DNA from 3 places in the Sphingomonas sp. BK481 genome. Region 1 is predicted to be linked to each of the others. Evidence: predicted binding sites of a transcription regulator. Region 1 holds the regulator's gene; each other region holds the start of a gene.
The links. Region 1 encodes LexA, which represses DNA repair genes until DNA is damaged. Its sites were predicted from a motif close to GTTCCNCNCTTGTTCT; they were not measured.
Positions count from the first base shown of each region.

Region 1 (5,057 bases):
GCGATCTGTTGAGGTTCGGTAAAACCAAACCTCGGGGTTGGGTTTAGAGGAGTTTCGTGACTGTGCCAATGCACCTGACCTCCGTCATTCTGACGAAAGTCAGGATCCAGGGCCACGCATGATCCGGTGATTGGCTCTGGGCGCCGGGTCGAGCCGGGGATGACGACGCTGCTCGTTACCCCCGCACCACCTCGATCTCGTCGAACCGCTTCCACCGGTAGATCGCGAAACTCAGCACCCAGCACGCCACGAACAGCGCGATGATCGCAAAGCCCAGCCCGTTGAAATTCTCGCCCAGCGCCGAAGCAACGTCCCACACGCCCCCGCTCAGGCCGAGCTTCGACGCCAGCAGCGCGAGCGTCTCGATCCCGCCGATCGCGATCGCGACGATCGCCGAGATCAGCGTGATCGTGATGTTGTAATAGAGCTTGCGGATCGGCTTCACGAACGCCCATTCATACGCGCCGAGCATCACCACCCCGTCGGCACTGTCGACTAGTGCCATGCCCGTCGCGAACAGCACCGGCAGCACCAGCACCGTGCCGATCGACAGCCCGTCCGCCGCCTGGCTTGCAGACAGGCCGAGGATCGCGACTTCGGTCGCGGTGTCGAACCCCAGCCCGAACAGGAACCCGAGCGGCGCCATGTGCCAGCTGCGCGTGACCAGCCGGAACATCGGCCGGAACAGCCGCGCGAGCAGCCCGCGATTGCCGAGCAGCAGGTCGAGATCCTCCTCGACATAGCGCCCCCCGCCGCGGACATGGCCGAAGGTCCGCCACACCGATCGCAGGATGATCAGGTTCATCGCCGCGATCGTGAACAGGAACAGCGCGGAGATCAGTGTCGCGATCACCCCGCCCGCCTGCTTGAACGCCTCGAACTGCGCCAGCGCACTCGCGGTCAGCGCGATCGCGACCGCGGCGATCAGGACGATCCCCGAATGGCCGACCGCGAACCAGAAGCCGACCCCGATCGGCCGCTGCCCGTCCTGCATCAGCTTGCGCGTCACATTGTCGATCGCCGCGATATGATCCGCATCGACCGCGTGGCGCAGCCCCAGCCCCCAGGCGAGCATCGCGGTACCCAGCATCAGCGGTTGCGCCTGGAACAGCGCGAACGCCCATCCCCAGGCGGCGATGTTGGCCGCAACCAGCATCGCGAACATCCAGCCGATCCGGTGTCGCGTCGAACGACCGGCGGTCCGCCCGGTCATAATCTTGGTCATTGGTACATCCCCGGCGTCCGACGAGGACGGGGGCCTGCCGCGAACGACCGGGACGCGCGCCGACCGGACGCCCTGAGCGGCCGGCATGCGTCGCCGATGCGGCCCCCGCCGCATGGTCGTCGCTCAGACGGCGTTCACCGTGCCTCGGCCACCCCCTGGGCCGGGACAAGAGCGACCAGACGCCGGCAGGTCTCCTGGCTCGCGGGTCAAGGCTCGACGCACACCTTCCCAGGCCATCGGCCCAGTGGCTGCCCCCGTTGCAGGGGGCGCGTGCGTGTCGCTCGCCGCTTACAGTTGCAGGGACAGCTGCGGTCTTGGGGCAAACCCCGCACCGCATTCCCATTCAAGCCCCGAGGGGCACCGACGCGATCTGTGCGGATCCGGCTTGCGTCGGACCTGCGCCACAGGGCTAGCGCGTTTTGCCCGCGCTGACGACAGGATTTGCGTGCGGCGCAACGCAGGGCATGTCGTCCCATTTCACCGCAACGTCTGCCGTACCTCGTACGTTGATCGCGTAACCGACCGGTGTCCTGCCGGTCGCGGCGTTGCCCGCTTTCCGCCCCGCGGCTTTCGTGCGAGCAGCGCAGACCTTCATCGCCCCGCTGAACGGAGCCCGCATGCGCCCTCTCGTCCCCGTCGCCGAAGCCCAGTCCCGCCTCTTCGCCATGGCCTCGCGCGTGCCGGCCGAAACCGTGCCGCTGCGCTCGGCGATGGGTCGATGGGCGGCGGAGGACATTCTCGCCCGCCGCACCCAGCCCGCGACCGACCTCTCGGCGATGGACGGCTATGCGATCCGCTACGCCGATCTGCCCGGGCCGTGGACGGTCATCGGCGAGAGCGCGGCCGGCCGCCCCTTCACCGGTTTAGTCGACGCGGGACAGGCGACGCGCATCTTCACCGGCGCGGCGATGCCGGCAGGCGCCGACACGGTGCTCGTCCAGGAGGAAGCCGCGCGCGACGGCGACCGGCTGATGCTCGACGGCGAAGGCCCCGCCTTCGAGGGACGCAACACGCGCCGCAAGGGGCTCGACTTCGCGACCGGCACCCGGCTGATCGCGGCCGGCGACCGGCTGACGCCCGCGCGCATCGCGGTCGCTGCGACCGGCGGACACGGCACGCTGTCGGTCGGCCGCCGGCTGCGCGTCGCGGTCGCCGCGACGGGGGACGAGCTCGTTCCGCCCGGCTCGACCAGCGACCCCGTCCCGCTACCGGAATCAAACGGCATCATGCTCGCCGCGATGCTCGCCGACCTGCCCGTCGACATTATCGATCTCGGAATTCTCCCCGACCGGCTCGACACGCTGCGTGACGCCTTTGCCGGGGTCGATGCCGATCTGCTCGTGACCACGGGGGGGGCGTCGGTCGGCGATCACGACCTCGTGCGCCCCGCGATCGAGGCGGCGGGCGGGACGATCGACTTCTGGCGGATCGCGCTGCGCCCGGGCAAGCCGATGATGGCGGGCGCGCTCGGGCGGATGATGCTGCTCGGCCTGCCGGGCAACCCGGTCTCCGCCTTCGTCACCGCCATCCTCTTCGTCCGCCCCGTCGTCGCGCACATGCTCGGCGCGCGCGATCCCCTGCCGCAGACGACGCACGCGCTGCTCGGCGAGGATCTTCCGCCCAACCAGTCGCGGACCGACTATATGCGCGCCGAACTGCGCGACGGCCGCGCCTATGCCTCGACCATCCAGGACAGCTCGATGCTGCTGACGCTCGCCCGCTCGTCCTGCCTGATCGTCCGCGACGGCGACGCGCCGGCGGCAAGGGCGGGCGACTCGGCGGAAATCCTCGTCATCGCGTGACGTCACCGCTTGACGAAGCTGCAAGTGTTCCATAGAAGTTCCTCGTCTGTTCCGGACGGAGAACCGTTATGCTCACGCGCAAGCAGCACGAGCTTGTCTGCTTCATCAATGACCGCCTCGCCGAGACGGGCGTGTCGCCCTCGTTCGAGGAGATGAAGGACGCGCTCGACCTGAAATCGAAATCGGGCGTGCACCGTCTGATCAGCGCGCTTGAGGAGCGCAACTTCATCCGGCGCCTGCCCAACCGGGCGCGCGCGCTCGAAGTGCTAAGGATGCCCGAGCGTCCGGAGGCGGCAATCGCACAAACTGCGGCGAAGTCGGGGCCGAAGTCGGAGGCTAAGGCATCGGCCAGCACCGTATCTGCGCCGGACACGGCCAGCGCCACGCCCGCGTCGCCCGCCCGCATCGCGGCGAACGACGTCGTCGAGATCCCGCTGCACGGCCGGATCGCCGCCGGCGTCCCGATCGAAGCCTTTGAAGGCAGTTCGATGCTCGCCGTTCCGGCCGCATTGCTCGGCACCGGCGAGCATTATGCGCTGGAGGTTTCGGGGGACTCGATGGTCGAAGCCGGCATCCTCGACGGCGATTATGCGCTGATCCGCCGTACCGAGATCGCCCGCGACGGCGAAATCGTCGTCGCGCTGATCGAGGACAGCGAAGCGACGCTCAAATATTTCCGCCGCGAAGGCGCGATGGTCCGGCTCGACCCGGCCAACCGTGCCTATGACCCTCAGCGTTATGCGCCCGCACAGGTCCGGGTTCAGGGCAAGCTGTCGGGTATCCTGCGCCGCTACGATTGACAAATGCCGGGGAGCGCTGGCGGTCATCACCGCCACGCAACCGGCAGTGGCGTTCGTGACCAACGGCCTCAGGCACCATCGTCCGCGTTTCGGAATTGCGGCCCTCCCAATCGGAGGCCCCACTTTCGCAGGATCATGACCCGACATTCCCAGTCGCGACCTATCGCCCTGACCACCCCCGACCCGGCACCTAAAACCGGACCGACGCCGCACGTCCGGCGACCCCATGCTGATCGCCCGCCGCCCCGAACCGTCGCGTTGACCGCGCCACCGTCGGAGGATCGCGCCACGGGTGCCGGTCCCCCGGATTGAGCACCGTCACCATCCGCCCTGTGGTCAGCGTCAAGGCGATCCCCCCGGTCCGCGTGAGCACCGATCGATCGAGCTTCAGCCATCGCGGCGTACAATCGCGCGGCAGCCCGCGCTCGCTGATGACGATGTCCGCGCGCCGGCAGGCGGCAACCATCTCCGCGATCGGCACCCGGTAAACGCTGCGCGTCGCCAGCACACGCCACGCCCGCCCCCGCGCGACGACATCCGTCAAGCACAGGTCGCGGCTGCACCGCGCGTCGGGCTGATCCGCCAGCAACAGCGGTTCTCCGTCGACCCCGCCATTCTCCGCCAGTGTATCGCGGACATAGTCCCCCGCCTGATCGCGGAGCAGCGCGAGCCCGGCGGCGGTCCGGACCGCGACGTGACGGCCATCGCCCGTCACAAGGATATCGGGTGACGGCGTCATCAGCGCCCAGATCGCGCCGACTGCCAAGGGCAGGATCCCGATCCGTCGCCACCGCGTCCGCCACAGCGCGATCCACACACCGCCGCCGACCATCAAGGCAAACGCCCCGTCGGGCACCGCCGGCAGCGCGCGGACCGCGCCCGGTGCATGCGCCACGCCGCGCGCGAGCCACAGCAGCGCGTCGAGCGCATGCTGCACCAGCCACCAGGCGGGCGCGCCAATCCCGATCGTGTCGAGCAGCAGCGCCAGCGCTTCGAACGGCATCACGACGAACGTGGTCAGCGGGATCGCGACGATATTGGCGACCGCGCCGTACAGCCCGGCCTTGTGGAAATGATAGACCGCGATCGGCATCAGCGCCGTCTCGACGACGAGCCCGGTCAGCAGCAGCGACGCGGCGCCGCGCAACAGGCGCCTGCCGCGGCCCTCGTCATGCGGCGCGAACGTGGCACGGACGACGGGATGCTCGTGCAGCGCGATGATCGCGGTGA
Region 1 covers NZ_JACIAP010000004.1:221,872-226,928, forward strand. Annotated here, with positions in the region: cobalamin riboswitch at 1-15, opposite strand, end outside; gene FHY04_RS10130 (HoxN/HupN/NixA family nickel/cobalt transporter) at 176-1,165, opposite strand; cobalamin riboswitch at 1,392-1,605, opposite strand; gene glp (gephyrin-like molybdotransferase Glp) at 1,843-3,027, shown strand; gene lexA (transcriptional repressor LexA) at 3,096-3,827, shown strand; gene FHY04_RS10145 (ComEC/Rec2 family competence protein) at 4,018-5,057, opposite strand, start outside.

Region 2 (5,057 bases), on a different contig from region 1:
CCTCGGGGAGCTCGCCCCAGGGGGTCTCGATGTCGAACTTGTATTCGCGCGCGAGGCTGCCGAGTACCTGCATGTAATAGGGCGAGGGCGGGTTGGATTTCGCCCAGGGGACGACCGCGCCCTTCTTGATGCTGAGCATGTGGTTGGGGACGACGAGGTCTTCGTCGAACAGCAGCTTCTCGCCGAGGCCGTCACAGGCCGGGCACGCACCCTGGGGGGCGTTGAACGAGAAGAGGCGCGGCTCGATCTCGGAGATGGTGAAGCCGCTGACCGGGCAGGCGAACTTCTCGCTGAACACGATGCGGCCGTCGGGGGCGTTGCTGCCGAGGATTTCGGACTTCGGCGTGTGCGGCTCGACCGGGTCGGCGGGGTCGACATAGGCGAGGCCTTCCGCGAGCTTCAGCGCGGTCTCGAATGATTCCGCGAGGCGAGTGGCGATCTCGCCGCCGACGACGAGGCGGTCGACGACGACCTCGATGTCGTGCTTGTACTTCTTGTCGAGCGCGGGCGCCTCGTCGATGTCATGGATCGTGCCGTCGATGCGGACGCGGGTGAAGCCCGCCTTCTGCCACTCGGCGAGCTCCTTGCGATACTCGCCCTTGCGGCCGCGGACGACGGGGGCGAGCAAATAGAGGCGCGTGCCCTCGGGGAGCGCCATGACGCGGTCGACCATCTGGCTGACGGTCTGCGCGGCGATCGGCTCGCCGGTCGCGGGCGAATACGGGATGCCGACGCGCGCCCAGAGCAGGCGCATGTAATCATAGATCTCGGTGACGGTCGCGACGGTCGAGCGCGGGTTGCGCGAGGTCGTCTTCTGCTCGATCGAGATGGCGGGCGAAAGGCCTTCGATATGGTCGACATCGGGCTTCTGCATCAGTTCGAGGAACTGGCGCGCATAGGCGCTGAGGCTCTCGACGTAGCGGCGCTGACCCTCGGCGTAGATGGTGTCGAAGGCGAGGCTCGACTTGCCCGAGCCCGACAGCCCGGTGATCACCGTCAGCGTGTCGCGAGGGATGTCGATGTCGACGTCCTTGAGGTTGTGTTCACGCGCGCCGCGTACGGAAATCTTGGTCAGCATAGGAGAGTCTGTTCCACATTTGTTCGGACGCGACAAGCCCGGGAGGGCGCCGGGCGGGTGCTCGCAAAGATGGGTAACGCCGAACCATTGTCCAAGGTGCCGACGATAGTTACATAGTGTATTGTTAGTACAATACAGTGCTGGAGACCGAGATGGGCAAGAAGAAGGAGCGTCGCGAACGCGAGGCGCGGGAGCGCGAGGCCGAGACGGGCGCGACGAAAGGCGAGGGTTTCGAGGCGCGCTGGTCCGCCAAGGCGGGCAAGCATGGCGGCGCGGTGCCGTTCGCGGGGATCGCGGCGGCGCTGACGCGGCAGTTGGGCACACCCGCGGGACGCCAGGTGATCGCGGCCGGGCTGATGATGGCGGCGACCGCGATCACGGCGAAGGATATGCGTGGGCCGACGCCGCCACCTGCACCGCCCGAGCCGCCTAAGCCGCCCAAGCCGCCAGAACCCTCGGCCGAGGCTTCGCCGGAGGCTCCGGGCGCGGCGGCGGCGGGCAGCGGGCCGTTCGCGGGCGAGACGCCGGAACCGCCCAGGAGCGACGCTGCTGCGCTGCCGCCCGAATTCGCCAAGGTGATCGACTCGTTCGCATCGGGCCTGGAGCGCTTCGCGGCGAACTTCGCCAAGCCGCCAAAGGGCTGATGCTTCCGATCCTCCCCCGCAAGGGGGAGGATTCTGAGCTCAGCGCGGCGTCGCGGGCGTCGCAGGCGGCACCGGGACCAGTTCGTAGAGATCGAGGATCGCGCCCTGCCCTGCGCGGGTCATCACGAGGCGCCAGCGCAGCGGGCCGACACGTTCGACGACGCCCGCGACGTCGCGCGCCGGGTTGGTGCCATAGGGCGGCGCGATCTGCGCGGGCGTGGTACGCATCGTGCCGAGGAACACCTGCCGCCGGTCGCCGTCGGGGTGCAGCCAGCCACCGGGCAGCGTCGTGCCGGTCTGCTTGGTGAAGGACAGCCCGGCGCCGTTGCCGTCGACATAGCAGAAATCGGGCGCGAAGCTCGCATAGCCCGCCCGGCCGCCGAGCCGGACCAGCCGGCAGCGATAGGAGCCGGGCGACAGCGCGGGCAGATCGAGCGCAGCGGCGGGGTCGAGCAGCGCGCCCTCGGCCGCGATCCTGCCCGCCAGGCGTCTGGGCACCGCGGCGCGCGCGCGCGTCCAGCTGTCGCCGAGTGCGGCGAGCCGGGCGCGGTCGCCGGGCGTCGCGATCGTCGTCCAGTGTGGGGCGGCCGGTACGGGCTCCGCCGCCACGGCCGGGGCCTTGCCCGCGCTGCCGCCCCGGGGCTGCGTCGCGCAGCCGGCGAGACAGGCCGTTCCTACCGCCAGGATCATCAACGCACGCACGGGCAGGCTCCTTGCACGGCCGGTCGCGACGATGGCGTCGCCGCGGCGTGGAGACGAGTGGCTATGCCGGGCTGGTAAACGGATTGCTAACAACTGCACTAATCTGGCTCAGTTTCGACCCGAGATGAGGGATGGATGCGGTGAGGTGCGGATGAGCGGTTGGTGGAGGTCGGCAGGGGGCGAGGCAACCCCCTGCCTGTCGTCATTTCGGCCCGAACCGGGACTCAGGGCCGCGGGCGGGTGCGCTTGGGGCTCTGGGTCCCGGCTTTCGCCGGGATGACGGGGGGGCGGGGTGTTGCGGGTGCGAGAGCGATTTTGTGGCGCCTCCCCTTCCCGTCATCCCGGCGGACGCCGGGATGACGGATGGGGTGCGGGTCGTTGCGGGTCCGGATGGTTGTGGGGGCGGGCTGCTCCGGACTGGATCACTGCGAGTCCGGGGGCTGCGGATGCGGGCTGCCGCGGGGCGAACGCCGCGGCTCCGGCTCTGCGGGTGTGACTTTATCGCGCTCCCGCCCCATCCCCCGTCATCCCGGCGGACGCCGGGACCCATGGTCGCGGACCGGGGTATGGCAGCACGGGATCGCCGGGTCCGCCGTAACCATGGGTCCCGGCGTTCGCCGGGATGACGGAAGGGGTTGAAGGTCGTTGTCGCTCGGGGCGCACGGGGGGCGGGCTGTACCGGCGTGGAACACTGCGGGTTCGGGGGCTGCGGGTGCGTGGTGCCGCGGGGCGAACGCCGCGGGGCGAACGGGGCGGCTCCGGGGATTGCGGGTGGGATTTTATCGCGCGCGCCCCCGCCCCCGCTCCCGCCCCCCGTCATCCCGGCGGACGCCGGGACCCATGGTCGCGGACCGGGTTATGACGGCACGGGATCGCGGGGTCCGCCGTGACCGTGGGTTCCGGCTTTCGCCGGGATGACGGATGGGGGGTGCGGGTCGCTCATGGGGTTTGGGCTTGAGAGCGTGGACGTTTCGCGCGCGATCGGGAGACGTGGAGAGGGCGCCGGTGGGATTGCCACCGACGCCCTTCCGAAACTCAACTTTGCCGGGGCTTGGCCGGACAGGGGCTAAGCCCCTGTCGTCGGACGGCGCTGGAGCGCCGCCGGCCGGTCTGACCGCGGGGTGCTCGGCCGTAGCTTCGCTACGGCCGTCGCGCGGTCGGACTCAGATGTGGATCGGCTTGCCCTGTACGGCCATCGCCGCTTCCTTCAGCGCCTCGGCATGCGTCGGATGCGCGTGGCAGGTGTAGGCGATGTCTTCGCTGGTCGCGCCGAATTCCATCGCGATGGCGGCTTCGGCGATCAGCGTGCCGGCGAGGCTCGAGACGATCCAGACGCCCAGCACGCGGTCGGTCTTGGCATCCGCGATGACCTTGACGAAGCCGTCGGTGTCGCGGTTGGTCTTGGCGCGGCTGTTGGCGGCGAAGGGGAACTTGCCGACCTTGATCTCGGTCATGTCCTTCGCGGCTTCCTCGGTGAGGCCGACGCCGGCGATCTCGGGCATCGTGTAGACGACGGACGGGATGACGTCCTCGTTGACGATGCCGGTCTGGCCGGCGATGTTCTCGGCCACTGCGACGCCCTCGTCCTCCGCCTTGTGCGCGAGCATCAGGCCGGGGACGCAGTCGCCGATCGCCCACACGCCGTCGACCTTGGTCTTGAAGCTGTGGTCGGTCTCGATCTGGCCGCGCTTGTTGAGCTCGAGGCCGATGGCTTCGAGGTTGAGGCCGTCGACATTGGCCTTGCGGCCGATCGAGACGAGCACCGCGTCGGCGGTCATCGTCTCGGACGCGCCGCCGGCGGCGGGCTCGACGGTGACGGTCGCGACGCCGTTTTCGACGCTCACGCCGGTGACCTTGGTCGAGAGCTTCAGCTCCATGCCCTGCTTCTTGAACAGCTTGGCGCTCTCACGGCGGACTTCGCCGTCGAAGCCGGGGAGGATCTGGTCGACGAATTCGACGACGGTCACCTTCGCGCCGAGGCGACGCCAGACGCTGCCGAGCTCGAGACCGATCACGCCGCCGCCGATGACGACCATATGCTCGGGCACCTTGGGGAGCGCGAGCGCGCCGGTCGAGTCGACGACCGTGGTCTGGTCGACCGCGACGCCGGGGAGCGGCATGACGCTCGAGCCGGTGGCGATGACGATGTTCTTCGCGGTGACCGTCTGGCCCGCGACGTCGACCGTGTGCGCGTTCTGGAACGCGGCCTTGCCCTTGAGCCAGGTCACCTTGTTCTTCTTGAACAGGAATTCGACGCCGCCGGTCAGTTCCTTGACGGCCTTGGCCTTTTCGGCGTGCATCTGGTCGAGGTTGAGCGAGACGCCCTGGAAATCGATGCCGAACTTGGTGAGGTGGCCGCTCTTGGCTTCCTCGTAGATCTCGGACGCGTGGAGCAGCGCCTTGGACGGGATGCAGCCGACGTTGAGGCAGGTGCCGCCAAGCGTGTCGCGGCTCTCGGCGCAGGCGGTGCGCAGCCCGAGCTGTGCGGCGCGGATCGCGGCGACGTAGCCGCCGGGGCCTGCACCGATTACGAGGACGTCATAGTCATAGTCAGCCATTGTCGCTTCTCTCTTACTTCCCCGGCGCAGGCCGGGGCCCAGTTGGGAGATATATGGGGAGGGCGAGGCGCTTCG
Region 2 covers NZ_JACIAP010000001.1:264,539-269,595, reverse strand. Annotated here, with positions in the region: gene uvrA (excinuclease ABC subunit UvrA) at 1-1,078, opposite strand, end outside; gene FHY04_RS01180 (hypothetical protein) at 1,216-1,722, shown strand; gene FHY04_RS01175 (DUF4893 domain-containing protein) at 1,762-2,424, opposite strand; gene lpdA (dihydrolipoyl dehydrogenase) at 3,588-4,982, opposite strand.
Region 2: the regulator LexA is predicted to act here: its motif matches at 1,089-1,104, upstream of uvrA (excinuclease ABC subunit UvrA).

Region 3 (5,057 bases), 160 kb from region 1:
TCGGCCTCGACATAATCGAGATGGACATCGATCATCGGCTGGATGCGCTTCAGCGCGATCTTCCCCATCACCGGAATCCTCGCGAGCACCAGCTTGAGCAACAGCGGCGGCATCATCGAGCCCTCGGCATAATGCAGCCAGAAACGGTAGCGCAGCGCATCCGCGCGCTTGGCGGGGGCCCCGAGCCGACCGTCCGCCTTGTCGACGAGATACTCGACGATCGCGCCCGTCTCCGCCACGACCCGGCCACCTTCGACGTCGCGATCCTCGATCACCGGCGACTTGCCGAGCGGATGGACCGCCTTCAGTTCCGGGGGTGCGAGCATCGTCTTCGGATCGCGCGCATAGCGCTTGATCTCATAGGGCAGCCCAAGTTCCTCGAGCATCCACAGGATCCGCTGCGATCGCGAGTTTTCGAGATGGTGGACGGTGATCATGGCAGGCTCCCTTGGCTGTCGCGCGCCGGGTGCGCCGTCCATATCCAGGCGGCGGCCGGAAATTCGACCGCATCCCCGGTCAGACGATCGACGCACGCGCTGGTCAGACGCGCCAGCGCCCGTTCGCGTTCCGCGCCGTGCGTGTCGCGGATCCGCGACGCCGCGGGGCCGATCCGGCGGAGATAGTCGACCGCGTCCGCCACCGGATCCGCGCCGCCTCCCGCGCGATAGCCGAAGTCGACACGCTGTGGTGTCGTCGCGCGCCACCCGGCCTGCTTCAGCAGCTCCGCGACATAGGCGGGATCGGCAAAGGCAAAGGGCCCCGGCGCGGTCATGGCCCCCGTCGGTCCGGATGCGTCATCCGCACCCGCAACGGTTTCCACCGCCCAGCAATTGGCGGCACGCTCGGCAAAGCACGAGAAGACGAGCGCGGCGCCGGGGGCGGCGGCCTTAGCGAGCAGGGCAAAGGCGGCCACCGGATCGGCGAAAAACATGACCCCATGCCGCGAGACATAGAGGTCGATCGGCGCATGCGTCTCGACGCTCGCCGCGACGTCGGCGCAGCGGAACACGACATTGGTCAGGTGCCCCGCGCGGTGGTTCGCCACTGCGATCAGCGTCGGCGAAAGATCGATGCCGATCACTTGCCCGTCCGGCAGCGCCTGCGCGCTGGCCAGCGACGTGGCGCCGGCGCCGCAACCGATATCGACAACAGTACGAGTCTGCGGGCCTGCCGCCGCAAGGATCGCGGCGTTTAGTACGGGCGCAAGCCCCTCGAAGCTGCGGTCGGTACGGCGCCATTCCGTGGCCCAGGTGTCGCCGACGCGTCCGGTCCAGTCTCGATCACTGGTCATGATTGGCCATATCGCATGGTCGAACTCCCGTCTGTGCGCACAAGATCAGCTCTTGTGGCGCGTTTGACGCAAGTCGTGAAGCATATGCCCGCTAGGGCTCACTGGATTTCCGGACGATCGCCCAACACGCGTCCCGCTGCGGCCCATCAGCTCAACCAGGCGAGACGAGACCCGCCCGAACCATCAGCCCTGGACGCTGCCTCGCCCTGTCACAGGACGCGGAGCCCTTCCCCCCGAGGAAAAGGGCTCCGACTCTCACTCAGGCGTCGTCTTCGGCGTCGGGACCGACCATCATTTCCTCGGCGACCTTGTCGGTGCGCGCGCGGATCTGCTTTTCGAGACGATCGGCCGTCTCGGGATTGTCCTTCAGAAAGGTCTTCGAATTCTCGCGTCCCTGGCCGAGGCGGACGCTGTCATAGCTGAACCACGCACCCGATTTCTCGACCAGCCCGGCCTTCACGCCGAGATCGAGGATCTCGCCGAGCTTCGAGACGCCCTGCCCGTACATGATGTCGAATTCGACCTGCTTGAACGGCGGCGCAACCTTGTTCTTGACGACCTTCACGCGCGTCTGGTTGCCGGTAACCTCGTCCCCCGCCTTGACCGCACCGATGCGGCGAATGTCGAGACGGACCGAGGCGTAGAACTTCAGCGCGTTGCCGCCCGTCGTCGTCTCCGGGTTGCCGTACATGACGCCGATCTTCATGCGCAGCTGGTTGATGAAGATCACCATGCAGCGCGACCGGCTGATCGAACCGGTCAGCTTGCGGAGGCTCTGCGACATCAGGCGCGCCTGAAGCCCGACATGGCTGTCGCCCATCTCGCCCTCGATTTCGGCGCGCGGCACGAGCGCTGCGACCGAATCGACAACGAGTACGTCGATCGCGTTCGAACGGACCAGCGTATCGACGATCTCGAGCGCCTGCTCACCGGTGTCCGGCTGCGACACGATCAGCTCGTCGATGTTGACGCCAAGCTTCTTGGCATAGACCGGGTCGAGCGCATGCTCGGCGTCGACGAACGCGGCGGTGCCGCCATTCTTCTGCGCTTCGGCAATGACGTGGAGTGCGAGCGTGGTCTTGCCCGAGCTTTCCGGACCGTAGATCTCGATCACGCGGCCGCGCGGCAGGCCGCCGACGCCGAGCGCGATGTCGAGCCCGAGCGAGCCGGTCGAGATCACCTCGACCTGCATCGTCTCCTTCGAGCCCAGACGCATCGCCGAGCCCTTGCCGAACGCGCGGTCGATCTGCGCGAGTGCGGCATCGAGCGCCTTCTGCCGGTCGTTGGTTGCTGTTGCCATGCCGGTGTCGATCACTTTCAGATTAGCGGCCATCGATAAGCTCCCATCGCTAAAGCAAGCGCGCGTGCCATTCAACGCGTCAAACGCCATGTATTGCTTTTGTTCTCACGGAACAAGTGCGGAACATCGGGGAATGTGAAAAAGGGCGGCCGCCTTTCGGTGACCGCCCTCCCATCATGGGTCCGCTTCGGCGTCTTGGGAGAAACCTTGGGCCGGTCGGCAAACCGTGGCGCCGATCCGGTAGTGGACATCCCGATTTGACGCTTCCGGGTGGTGCGATGCAATCGATTTTATAGCGTCTGGAGTCCCAAAGCCGAACAGTTTCAACGCGGCATTTACCCCGCGTTCAGCGCAGCGTGCACGCCAGCGTCCACCAGCCTTGCGCAGCGGCATCCGCCGCCGCGGAATCACGGGCCGCGATGCTGTCGAACAGCGCAAAGCAGGTCGCCCCCGACCCCGACATGCGCGCGAGCAGCACGCCCGGCGCCGCATCCAGCAACGCGCGGACTCGGGCAATCTCCGGCGCGATCGCGCAGGCCGGCGCCTCGAGGTCGTTCCGCCCGGCGATCGCGCGTTCGAGCAGCGGCCCCTCGCCGAGCGGCCCGCGGTCGATCCCGTCCCACGCGCCAAATACCGCCGCGGTCGACACCGCCACGCCCGGATTGACGCACAGCAACGGCGTTCCCGCCAGCCCGTCGACCGCGACGAGCGTGTCGCCGCGCCCGGTTCCGAACGTCGTCCGGTTGACGAGGCACGCAGGCACGTCCGCACCCAGTCGGGCGGCAATGTCGTGGAGAGCCGGATCCTGCACCGCGACGCCGTGCAACTGCGCCAGCGCGCGCAGCGTCGCCGCGGCATCGGCGGATCCGCCGCCGATCCCCGATGCGATCGGCAGCCACTTGTCGAGCGTGATCGCGTGATGCGCGGCGATCCCGAACGTCGCGACGAACGCGTCCGCCGCGGCCGTCACGAGGTTGCCGTCCCATGGCGCGGCGTCGGTGCCCCCCGCCGCCGGACGCAATGCCGCGGCGAACGGCCCGATGATGGCAAAGCTGTCAGCGTCCGCCGTGCGCACCGTGACGACGTCGCCATGCTCGGCAAAGGCAAACAGCGTCTCGAGTTCATGATAGCCATCCGCGCGACGGTGACGCACATGCAGCGCGAGATTGATCTTGGCAGGTGCGGTTTCGGTCGTCGTCGGCATCGGGGTCTCGGGATCAGGGGTCAGCGGCGCGCAGCGATCGGCAGGCCGGTGTCGATCTTCGCGGCGATGCGCGCGCGCTCCTCGGCATCGCCGGTGACGATCGCGGCCTGCCACGCATAGCGCGCCTCGTAGCGTCGGCCCATGCTCCAATAGGCATCACCCAGATGATCGCCGATTTCGGCATTGGTCGGCTCCGCCTGCGCGGCACGCTCGAGCAACGGCAGCGCGCGTCGCGTATCGCCGGCGCGGTGATAGGCCCAGCCGAGCGAGTCGGTGACGGACGGGTTGGCGGGATCGAGCCGGCTCGCCCGTTCGAGCAGGCGAATCGAGCCCGCGATGTCGTCGCCATGCTCGACCTGTGCGAATCCCAGATAATTGAGCGCGAGCGGTTGCGTCGGGGCGAGGGCAACCGCCTTGCGGAGCGCGACGCGGGCCTCGGGCCAGCGGCCCGCCTGATCGAGCGCCCCGCCATATTGCAGCCACGCCCCCCAGCTTCCGCGCGCGGCCGCCGGCGCGCTGCGGTCCGCCGCCAGAACCCGGCCATACCACTGCGCCGCCGCCGCCGCATCGCCGGTCGTCAGCAACAGGTCAGCGTAACGCTGCCAGTCACCGGCGACCGCCTCCTGCCGCTCGGCGCGTGTCCTCGCGATGGCCAGCGCCGCCTGGTCACGGCCGGCAACCGACAGGATTTCGAGACGCTTGGCGATCGCCGCCTCTGCGGACGGCGACGTGCCATCGACCCTGTCGAGCACCGCCATTGCGCGGTCGACCCGGTCGCTATGCGCAAGCGCGTCGGCAAGGACGATTCGCGCGGGGGCATAATCGGGATCGGCCTCCACCGCCGCCTGAGCGAGCGCGATTGCCAGCGGCGACGGCGCCCCTGCGACAAGGTCCCCCGCCAAACCCGCGAGTGTCTGTGCAACGGCAAGGCCGAGTGGCTGGCGCGCGGGGGCGGCAGCGATGCGCTTACGCGTCTCGGCAGCGAAGCGGCGCGCGACCGGATCCTCGCCCGCGGTTGCCAGCGCCGCGCCCGGGTCACGATGCTCGGCACGCGCCACCCACGCGTTCAGCGATGGTGCGAGCACCACCAGCGGGCCCTTGCCGAGCGTGGCGATCGCCGTCCGGGTCGCCCTGGTGTCGCCCTTGCGCGCGGCGGCGGCGAGCGGGAACAGTGCAGCGTCCGCGGGCGCGACCCCGGCTTTCGCCAGCACCCCCGCCGCGCGCGCGACGAGCGGCATGTCGCCCGCCTCGATTCCCTCCCG
Region 3 covers NZ_JACIAP010000004.1:383,630-388,686, forward strand. Annotated here, with positions in the region: gene FHY04_RS10865 (glutathione S-transferase family protein) at 1-437, opposite strand, end outside; gene FHY04_RS10870 (class I SAM-dependent methyltransferase) at 434-1,291, opposite strand; gene recA (recombinase RecA) at 1,551-2,624, opposite strand; gene FHY04_RS10880 (4-(cytidine 5'-diphospho)-2-C-methyl-D-erythritol kinase) at 2,938-3,795, opposite strand; gene FHY04_RS10885 (tetratricopeptide repeat protein) at 3,816-5,057, opposite strand, start outside.
Region 3: the regulator LexA is predicted to act here: its motif matches at 2,701-2,716, upstream of recA (recombinase RecA).